Regions from separate parts of the Actinomadura sp. 9N407 genome, predicted to be linked through region 1. Evidence: riboswitches for the same ligand, from Rfam matches in the RefSeq annotation. Region 1 holds a riboswitch; the other holds the start of a gene.

Region 1 (5,078 bases):
ATCGAGGGTGAAGAAGGCGTGACCGTGCCGAGGCCGCCGCCGGCCACGCGGCCGATCCACAGAGACCGGGCCACATGGACCGGGCCACAGAGTCCAGGTCGCATGGATCAAGCCAAATAGACACGAGTGTCTGCTAGATTCGGCGGCGATGGGCGACCGCCGTCCGGCCACCGGACGGCGCGCACTCGCACCGAGCACTCTGGAGCTGGGATGCGCCTGTTCAAGACGATGGCCACAGTGGTCACCGCGATGGTGGCGACGAGCTTGACGGGTCCGGCCGCCGCGGCGACCACCCCGGAGTACTACCTCGCGCTCGGCGACTCGTTGTCCGTGGGCGCGCAGTTCGGACTAGGCGAAACCGACCAGGGCTACACGGACCGCCTGCATGCCGCACTGACGGCACGCCAGCCCCGGCTGAAACTGGTGAAACTCGGCTGTGGTGGGGAGACCACCACGACGATGCTCAAAGGGGGCATCTGCCGGTACGCGGCCGGCTCCCAACTGGCCGCCGCCGAGTCCTTCCTGAAGTCGCACGCCGGCCGGGTCCGGTACGTCACCTTGAACATCGGAGCCAATGACACCAACACCTGCCTGCCCGGCGGTGGCATCGACGCGGGCTGCGCGCTGGAAGGCATCGGCTCCATGATCGCCAACCTGCCGCAGATCACCGCGCGGGTGCGGCTGGCCGGGGGCGGCACCCCGGTCTACGCCGCGATGAACTACTACAACCCCGGCCTGGCGTCCTGGGTGGCGAACCCCGGCGGAAAAGCGGCCGCGCTCGCCTCGATACCGGTCGTCGACGTCTTCAACACTTACGAGCACGCCGTCTACCTCGCCGGCGGGTTCAGGGTCGCCGACGTCAACGGCGCCTTCGCCGGCCACGACCTGACCACGAAGGTGACGGTGCCTCCGTACGGCACCGTTCCCCTGGCCGTGGCCCGGATCTGCACATGGACGTCCCAGTGCAGCGACAACGACGGCCATGCGACCCCGGCGGGCTACCGGCAGATCGCCGGGGCCTTTTTGAAGGTCCTCCCCGCCGACGTCAGGTGAACGGCCGCGACGACGGGCCGGAGCACGCGACGACGCTCCGGCCTGCACAGCGAAACGCCTGGCCGGGACGTCCCGGCCAGGCGCTCTGTCACCGTCTCCTCACAGCTTCTTCGGCCGGTACGCCGTGTACTCGCTACCGGACGACAGTCCGTAGTCGCGCGTCCGGTGGTCGGTGCCGTACCTGCCGCGCTGTTCGTAGGCCCAGTAGGACGTGCGGTCCTCGTCGGCCCATTTCTCGAAGATGACGACATGCCGGGTCGTGTTGGTGCCCTCGGCGTCCATGACGAGGTCACCCTTCTTCAGTTCGGACATCTTGATGCGCTCGGTGTACCGCGACGCCGTCAGGCCCACGGTGTTCGGGCCGGGCTTGGGCAGGTCGAGCGCCATCGCCACGTAGCCGGAGCAGTCGGTCCGGTAGCCGTCGTGGTAGTCGGTCTGGCTGTAGGGGACCCTCCGGTCGGTGTGCGGATCCCAGGTCTTGGCCCGGGTGATCACGTCGGAGCGGTCGTCGCGCGCACCGTCCGCCTCCCTCCCGGTGTCCGACTTCCCGGTGTCCGACTTCGTGGAGTCCGGCTTCTTCGCGGACTCCTTCGCGGAGAGCGTCGATGCGGCGGCGGCCCGGTCCGCACTGCCCGGCTCCGAGGACTGGACCGAAGCGTGGGCGGTCGTCGCCACCACGCCGGCCAAGGCGAGGCCGGCCAGTGCGCCGACGGCCTTGGGGTTCACGCGGTTCTTGCTGTGCTTGCCTTTCAAGGGGACTCCTTGGCTTCCAAGACGCCTGCCGGGTTAGCTGACGGGTTCGGACGTGGAAGTCGCCCTACGGCCTGGAACAGGCCGACTCACCCCTGTGCGGACGTTCGGAGTCCGGCACGTCGTGGGTCCCCGGCTCCGCCTTGACGGCGGACTCGGCGTTGCCGCTGCGATCGTTGGGCACTGGGCCCGTCCACGGGACTCTGGTGTCCCGTGCGCGAAAGAGCGGCGCTGATGGGGTTGTGCGGCCATGCGAGGGCCGCGTGCTCTGAGAGCGGTTGCCGGCGCGCTCGGGCCCCGCACGCCGTGGCGTGCGCATGGGAAGGCCTGACGATCGGGTCTCGGAGAGACCGGGCGCGGCAGGAAGGATGCGGGGTGACGCGTGGGTCGCGCCCCCGTCTCACCCGACGGTGTCAGGTGAGGTCATCGCGCCTCTTGGGGCATATAGGACCAAAGCGCCTGGCGGGCGCTTTGGTGGCCGACAAGCTACTCCGAACGTCGATAGAAGGCAAACTCGTACAAAATCAATATCGCCGCAGGTCAAGACCGCGCCATCAGGTGCCGGAGGTGCCGGTGGACTCCAGAGACGACGCGAGCGCCTGCACGTGTACGCGGACGGGCCGTCAGGGAGAGGAGAGCAACAGGGGCGAATCGATCCGCGTACTCCCCGCCAGCCAGATCCGTCCACTCGGCGCGACGGAGACGTCGTGGGTCCATGTCTCGACCGGGGTGGTGAACGTCTGCCAGCCGCCGCCCGCGTACCGCAGCAGCGGCGCGCGACCGTACTGCCTCGGTCGGATGACGGCCACGAGCGGGTTGCCGTCCTTGTCCAGTCTCACCTTCACGCCGTGGCCGTCCAGGGTGCCGGCGGGGGCCGCGGTCCACGTCGTTCCGTTCCAGCGGTACAGGGTGTCCCAGGCGAGCGCCCAGACCGTGCCGCCCTCGGCGGGCGCGACGCTGGTGACGCACGTGGCGGTGGGGAGCGGGGGCAGCACCGTCCAGCTGGAGCCGTTCCAACCGAGGGCCACCGATTCGCTGCTTCCGGTGTCGGGGTTGGAGCGGCAACCTCCGGTCCAGGCATCGGTGGCGCTGCGCCCCTGCAGGTCCCCGACCCCGTGCCACAACCGGCCGGCGACGGGGTCCGCCACCCAGGCGTCGCCGACCCGCCGGAACAGCGCGGGCAGGACCGTGTTGCCAGGGCCCGGTACCTGGATCTGGATCCACACCCCGGCCGGATTAGCCCACAGGCGGGTGTCGTAGTCGAGGATGCCGTCGGGCGGCGGGGCGACGGGCTGGAACGCGGTGCCGTCGAACCGCGCCAGGTAGAGGCGCTCCCCATCTTGAAGGCCCCACACCCAGACCTCGGTGCCGTACGCGACGACCTTTGAGATGCCGCCGTTGCCGGACCAGCCCCTGAGCGGATACTCCTTCCACTGCGACCCCATCCGGCGGCGCACCACCGGGTTGCCGGTGTTGTCGCCGATGTATCCCTGGCCTCCAGCGACCCATGCCTCGGTGTCGGAGACGGCGGCGACGCTGCCGGTCCACGCCCTGGGCCACAGGAACGGCAGCGGGACGTCCTTCAGCGTGGCGGGCGGGGGCGCGGCGTGCACGGCGGACACGGGGGCCAGGGCGATGAACGCGATGGCCGCGGCGGCCAGCCGGGCGGGGAGTGACCTCATGGCGAACATCATCCGAACGAGTGCCATAAGAACGCCAGTGTTCACTGGGAAAATCAGGACCGATCCCGTGTCCGCTTGTGGCCGCCGCCTACGCTCACCTGACATCGGCACGCCCCTGAGGCGGCGAGCGGGGTGTCCCGGTTCGAGGTCGCGAGATCGCGCCTCGATCCACCGACTCCGCTGCTCATAGCCACGGCGCCTATGATCCAGGAATGTTCAGCGATCTCGGGGCGCGGTTTCCCGGTGTGCCGGTGGAACACCGGTCGGTGCCCGAGAGGCACGTGGTGCAGCGCATCGGCGGGATGGACCGGGCCGTCGCGCAGCCCGTCACGTTCACCCCCTTCGCGTCGGCTCGACCGTGTTCGGCACGGTGCGTGTTCTGCTCGGAGACCCTGCGCCATGTCGACGCCTCCCGGCTCTCGGCCTCGCTGCGGCCCGCTTCGGACTATCACGATGGGTTGCGCACCGCACTGGCCGACCTGCGCGGCCTCCCCCTGGGCGTCTCCCTGTCGGGTTTGGAGGCGACCGACGATCCGGACTGGCTCGAGGCCACGGTCGCCGCGCTCACCGACCATGCGCACGCGGGCGGGATACTGACCGAGAGGGTGCTGTACAGCAACACGGCGGGGCTTTCCAGAGAGACGCACGGGGCGCGCCTGATCCCGTTGCTCCGCGACTTCGGGCTCGACCGGATCGAAGTCTCGCGCCACCACTTCGAAGCAGGGCCCAATGGCGCGATCATGCGATTCCGCCGCGGCCAGGCCGTCGCCGATCAGAACGTCTTCGAGGAAACGGTCAAAGAGGCGTCCTCGGCGATGCACGTCCGTCTGGTGTGCGTCATCCAGAAGGCCGGGATCGCCGATGCGGCGGCCGTTCACGGCTATCTCGACTGGGCGCACCGGACGCTCGGAGTGACCGATGTCGTGTTCCGCGAACTGTCGCGGCTGCCCGCCGACGAGTACCGCCCCAACACCACCTACCGCACGATCGAACGGGACCGCGTTCCGATCGAACACCTCGTTGACGCGGTGTGGCCGGTCGGAGCCGACCCGGTCGGCGAGTTCACGCCGTCGCGGGGCACCGCCGGTTACTACTACCGGAACGTGGTGCTGCGGTGGCGGAACACCGTGGAGGTCACGTTCGAGACCTCCGACTACGCGGTGATGAAGGACGCCCATCACTCCGATGTCGTCTACAAGCTGATCTACCACGCGAACGGGAACCTCTGCGCCGACTGGGATCCCGAGACCGCCGTGCTGCTCCGTACGGGAGCGCGGTGAATCGCGATGACACGGAGCTGGCGATATCTGGCCGCCGAGGAGGCCGGGTTCACCGGCGCTGAGACCGCCCCGGACCAGGGCTGGGTCGCGCAGATGCGGCCCCTGGTCACCGAACTTTCACAGCCCGGCGATGTGGTGCTGGATCCGTTCGCGGGCTGGGGCACCACGCTCGTCGCGTGCGCGGCCGAAGGCAGGCGCGGTGTCGGATTGGAGATCTCCGAAGCGCGGGTGGCGGCCGCCCGGCGGCGGTTGGCGCGGTGCCCGCAGGCGACACCGCAGGTGATGGTGTGCGCGGATTCGCGCACTCCCCCGT
Region 2 (5,078 bases), on a different contig from region 1:
GGGTCCACGAAGCCGAGCGGGCGCAGCCGGTGCCGGGAGTCGAACGCGGCGCGCCATGCGATCCGGTCGCCGCGATGGTCGAGCCTGGCCGGAAAGCGGACGGCCCGCGCGCGGTGCCGCCGGTCCCGCAGCTCCAGCTCGCCGCGCAGCCGGGCATCGGCGGGTACGCGGCCGAGCGGGTTGGCGACCCATCCGGACATCCGGGCGCGTGACCCGGCGCGGCGCAGCTCGGTCACGATGGTGGCCGGCCGCAGCTCGTTCAAGGGCCGGGCGTGGATGCCCAGCGCGGTGATGTCCAGGATGTCCCGGCCCGGCCCGTCCTGGAGGTGCCGCTCGCCCCAGTAGATCCGGCCCTCCTGCTCGATCAGCTCGGCGCGGAGCTCGGGGACCTTCTTGCGGGCGAACTCGGCGGCGGCGATCGCGCTCTCCAGATCGCCCCGGCCCACCAGGTACGCGGCGATCGCGGGCAGCCGGTTGGCCGCCTCCAGCGCTCCGGGATGCAGCTCGGCGACGTACGGGGCGGCCAGCTCCAGAAAGCGCCGCCGGTAGCCGGCGTCGCGGACGCGCAGGTCGTAGAGGTAGAGCAGCAGGTCGTGGTTGACGAACTTGGCGTCCTTGGCCAGCTTGAGCTCGGTCGCCCCGTGCGAGCGGAAGACCCGGTCGATCCGGCGGTGGATCTCCAGCCGGTCGGCCAGGTTGCCCAGCTCGCGGCGGCGGTTGGAGATCGAGGGCCGGTCGGCGTGCGGCTCCACGTACCAGGTGTAGACCCGGTGCGGGACGACCGCGATCCGGCCCGCCGCGAGGTACGCCTCGGCCGAGAACAGCAGGTCCTCGTAGTGCAGGCCCTCGACGAAGCGGAGGCCGCCGGCGACCAGGAAGTCGCGGCGGTAGCACTTGTTGGTCGAGAGCGTGTCGTACAGCAGGTCGGGGTGATCGAGGACGGAGTCGTGCACGGCCCGGCGCCGGTAGAGCCGGGGGTACCAGAGCGTCTCCCTGGCGTGCGGGCCCAGATGTGACCGTACGCACAGGCCGGAGACGAGATCGGCGCCGGTCTCCTCGGCGGCGGCCACCATGGTCAGGCAGGCGTGCCGGTCCAGGACGTCGTCGCTGTCGAGGAACATCACCCGGGCCCCGCGGGCGTGCTCGATCCCGACGTTGCGGGGCCGGCCGCAGCCGCCGGAGTTCTCCGGGAGGTGGACGGCCCGGACCCGGCCGGGATGCGCGGCGGCGAACCGGTCGGCGACCTCGCCGGTGCCGTCGGTGCTGGCATCGTCGACGATCACCACCTCGACGCTGCGCAGCGACTGGGCCAGCACCGAGCGGACGGCGCGCGGCAGCCGCCCGGCGTCGTTGTAGGCGATCACGACGACGCTGACGTCGGGCCGGACCCGCATCCCATCCCCCTTCGCCCGCTTTCGACCGTTCCGGGGTAGGCATTTCCAGCCAGGCCCATTGCCGGGTCGATCTGGGATCAAGCGGACGTCAATGTTCGGGGGTGATCTCCGTTATGCCCCAGAACATGGGGAAACGCCGAGGGCGCCCGGCCACCATGATCATGGTGGCCGGGCGCCCTCGGCTCGGGTCCGTCAGCACGGGTTCATCACCCGCGCGGGATCACTTCCCGCGGTAGTCGGGGTAGCCGTAGCCGGCCACCTGCGACACCTTGCGGGTCTTCTCCTTCACGGCGTTGCCGGTGTTGCCCTCGACCGTGTCGATGGTGCCGTCGCCGTTGTCCTTGACGACCAGGCCGACGTGGTTGATGGACGAGATGCCGCCGCCGTTCCAGGCGAAGAACACCACGGCGCCGGGCTTGGGCTCCTGGCCCCAGCGGCCGGTCTTCTTGAACCACATGGCGTGCTGGACGGTGTAGGCGTCCCAGCCCATGCCCTTGACACCGGTCTGAGCGCCGACCCAGGACACGAACATGTTGCACCACTGGGCGCCGTTGTAGGCGGACACGTTGCCGCCGTCACGCTGGGCCGTCAGCTTGGCGTTGTCGGTGCCCACGTACCAGTCGTGGAACTTGGTCTGGCCGCCCTTGCCCTCGGAGATGCCGACCTGCTTCTTGGCCAGGCCGATCACTTCCTGGGCGGTGGCGGCCTTGGCGCCGGCGTTGGCGTCCTTGGCCGAACCGGCGTCCTCCTGGGCGTCGCCGGCCTCGCCGGCCACGGTGCCGGTGGCCTTCTGCGAGGTCGACTCGGTCTTGCCGGCCTTACCGGCCTTGTCGGTCAGCTGGTCGACGGCGGCGTGGCCGCCCTTGCCGACACCGGCCACGCCGGCGACGGTCTGCACCTGGTCGGCGGTCGGGGTGGTGGAGGCCACCGCGCCCATGGCCGAGCCGAGGGCCAGCACGCCCATCGTGGCGCCACCGATCACACCGGCGGCGGCGCGCCCGCGGAGGGCGAAGGTCTGGGAGGTCAGTTCGCTCGTACGGACGCGGAGAGCGGCGAGAGCGGGAGAGTTGCGGAACGACAAGTCAGAGTCTCTTTTCTTCCATGGCCGCCTACCGGGTTAGCTGTCGGATTCGGGCATGGAAGTCGCCCTACGGCACACGCGGACGTGCGCCGATTCACCCCAGGTTGGTTGGGTCCCCGGCTCCTGGCACCGCTGTGCGGTGCGGAACGGACTCGGCGGTCCGGCGGCCATGAAGCGCCACCGGCACTGCGATCAGATGGATGACGGTCGTGCGGGTTCATGGACCGCACACACGACCTCGGGTGGCGGGATCCGGCCGTCCGGCTCGGTCCGCCCTCCCGATGAGCGACGCATGGGGTGCATCGCGGAGGTGGTCAGAAGGTATCAAACTTCTTACTTGTGGCAAATCCGGGGCAAAGCACCCGGCCCTAGGTTCAAAACCACCCACACCTCGCATCTCTTCCCGACATCTGGGCATGATCCGGACGCGGAACCGCACCGCGCCCCAGTGGCGCCCGGGGAGGAGACGGATCGATGGGGTCGGATTTCGGGTTGTTGGCGATCACTCTGCTGGGACTCGCGGGGCTGGGCGTGGTCTGCCTCGCCCTCGCCGTGGCCGGGGGGCTGATGCTCGCCCGCTCCCTCGCGGAAAGGCTGCCCGTGCGGGCCTCCGGGGCCCCGCTGCCCGTCCGCAGGCCGGCGGAACGGCAGCGCCGGCCGGGCACTGAGGAAAGCGCCGGAACCCAGGGCGAGAAGCAGCGCGAGACGCCGGGCGAGAAGCGGAACGAACCGCGGAGCACGGCCCGAACGGCACGGTCAGCGTCGAACTAGCCGAGACAAAGGCCACACCAAGCCAGGGTCACGAACGGCCGCGAGACACACCTCACACCGCAGAGGCCCTTTACCTCTGCCTACACCCCGGTCTGCCTTCACCTACGGCCCCGGCTTCGCTTACGGCGCCGGCTTTGCCTACGCGCCCGCTCCGGCCCCTGCGCCCGCTCCAGCCTCGGCGTTCTGTCCCGCGATGGCGCCTGCCAGGACGAGCCGTCCGGCATCGCGGACCATCGCGGCGACCTCGTCGACCGGCGTGCTCAGTGAGGTCAGGCTGACCAGGGCCGCCAGCAGCACATGGCCGAGAACGATCTCCACCTGGTCCCGCTCGGGGACGGGGTCGCCGATCGCGGCGGCCAGCCGGTCGCGCAGGAACAGGAACAGCACCGTGCGGTCGTCCTCGACGCTGGAGTCGTCCGAGGTCACCGCCTGGACGATCGCCGAGGCCAGCGGGATCTGCTCCGCCCCGGCCCGGACGATCCGCTCCAGCAGGGCGGTGAGCCGCTCGACCGGGGTGTCGCCGACCGCGAGCGCGTCGATGTCGGCGGTCACCCGCTGCGCCCAGCTGGCGGCCACCTCGGTGAGCAGATGGTCCTTGGTCGCGAAGTAGCGGTAGACGGTGGCCCGCGCCACACCGGCGCGATCGGCCACATCGTGCATGGTCACGGCCGGATAGCCGCCCTCAAGCGCCAGCATCCGGGCGGCCTCGATCAGCCGCTCGCGACGGGCCTGCTGTTCCTTGCTGAGGGTCCGCGTGACGGTGAACCGCACATCGCCGCTCAACGCGCCTCCTTCGGTGACCGAACGTGTGACCGCGGCCATCCTCTCGTACATCCGTTCCCATCGCGCCCCCGGTACCGGCGGAACGGGCCTCGCACGCGTTCCAGGGCCGCCCGATTCCAGGGCCCGCGGCGGCCTTGTCCGGCCACCGCCCGGCGGGCGAGGATGCAACGGACGCGGCCGGGATTCGCCCTATCGCTTGCTTGGTTGCGACGCTAGTTTAGACACGGGTCTCCAGGTACCGGACGGGGACCACGAAACGGGAGCACGGATGCCGATGGAGTTGCACGAGGCCCTCTACACCACCCGCGCGATGCGGCGGGTCCGGCCGGATCCGGTCCCGGTGGAGGTCCAGCGCAGGATGCTGGACGCCGCCGTACGGGCGCCCAGCGGCGGCAACAGCCAGAGCTGGCGGTTCCTGCTGGTCGACGATCCCGGCCTGAAGGGCCGGATCGGGCCGCTCTACCGGGACGCCATGGACAAGCTGTGGAAGACCGTCTACAAGGAGCGGATCGACGCCGCCAACGCCGATCCCGAGGACCCCGACAGCGCCCAGATGCTCCGCGTCGTGAAGTCCGCGCAGTGGCTCGCCGACCACTTCGAGGAGGTCCCGCTGTTCCTGTTCGGATACACGCGGTTCGACCCGAACGGCGGCTCGATCTTCCCGGCGATCTGGAGCGCCCAGCTCGCCGCCCGCGCCGAGGGCGTCGGCAGCTCGATCACCTCCGTGCTGAGCTTCTTCCACCCGGACGAGACCAACGAGATCCTCGGCGTCCCCAAGGACGAGGGCTGGTCGATGGCGTGCTGCGTCTCGTTCGGCTACCCGACCGGCCGGTGGGGCGTGGCCGCCCGCCGTCCCGCCCACGAGGTCAGCCACCGGAACGCCTGGGGCGCCCCGGCCGGCTTCGAGACCCCCGAGCCGCTCTGGACCCCCGAATCGCTCAGGAGCCCGACATGACGTCATCGCGCCTCGACGGCACGTCCGCCCTGGTCACCGGAGGCGGCAGCGGCATCGGCCTGGCCTGCGCGCGGCGGCTCGCGGCCGACGGCGC

Evidence for each region. A riboswitch is a leader RNA that binds a small molecule or an ion and turns the genes downstream of it on or off. The one in region 1 is predicted to bind cyclic di-AMP.
Region 2: another riboswitch for cyclic di-AMP. It lies ahead of ACH34Q_RS26040 (CHAP domain-containing protein); the one in region 1 lies ahead of ACH34Q_RS22165 (hypothetical protein).

What each region holds. Positions count from the first base shown of each region.
Region 1 is NZ_JBIRAW010000013.1:152,845-157,922, reverse strand. It holds gene ACH34Q_RS22170 (SGNH/GDSL hydrolase family protein) at 211-1,053, shown strand; gene ACH34Q_RS22165 (hypothetical protein) at 1,153-1,806, opposite strand; cyclic di-AMP (ydaO/yuaA leader) riboswitch at 1,814-1,974, opposite strand; gene ACH34Q_RS22160 (hypothetical protein) at 2,427-3,485, opposite strand; gene ACH34Q_RS22155 (hypothetical protein) at 3,698-4,765, shown strand; gene ACH34Q_RS22150 (TRM11 family SAM-dependent methyltransferase) at 4,772-5,078, shown strand, end outside.
Region 2 is NZ_JBIRAW010000017.1:157,266-162,343, reverse strand. It holds gene ACH34Q_RS26045 (CDP-glycerol glycerophosphotransferase family protein) at 1-1,394, opposite strand, end outside; gene ACH34Q_RS26040 (CHAP domain-containing protein) at 1,615-2,475, opposite strand; cyclic di-AMP (ydaO/yuaA leader) riboswitch at 2,486-2,643, opposite strand; gene ACH34Q_RS26035 (hypothetical protein) at 2,950-3,246, shown strand; gene ACH34Q_RS26030 (TetR/AcrR family transcriptional regulator) at 3,385-4,029, opposite strand; gene ACH34Q_RS26025 (nitroreductase family protein) at 4,298-4,984, shown strand; gene ACH34Q_RS26020 (SDR family oxidoreductase) at 4,981-5,078, shown strand, end outside.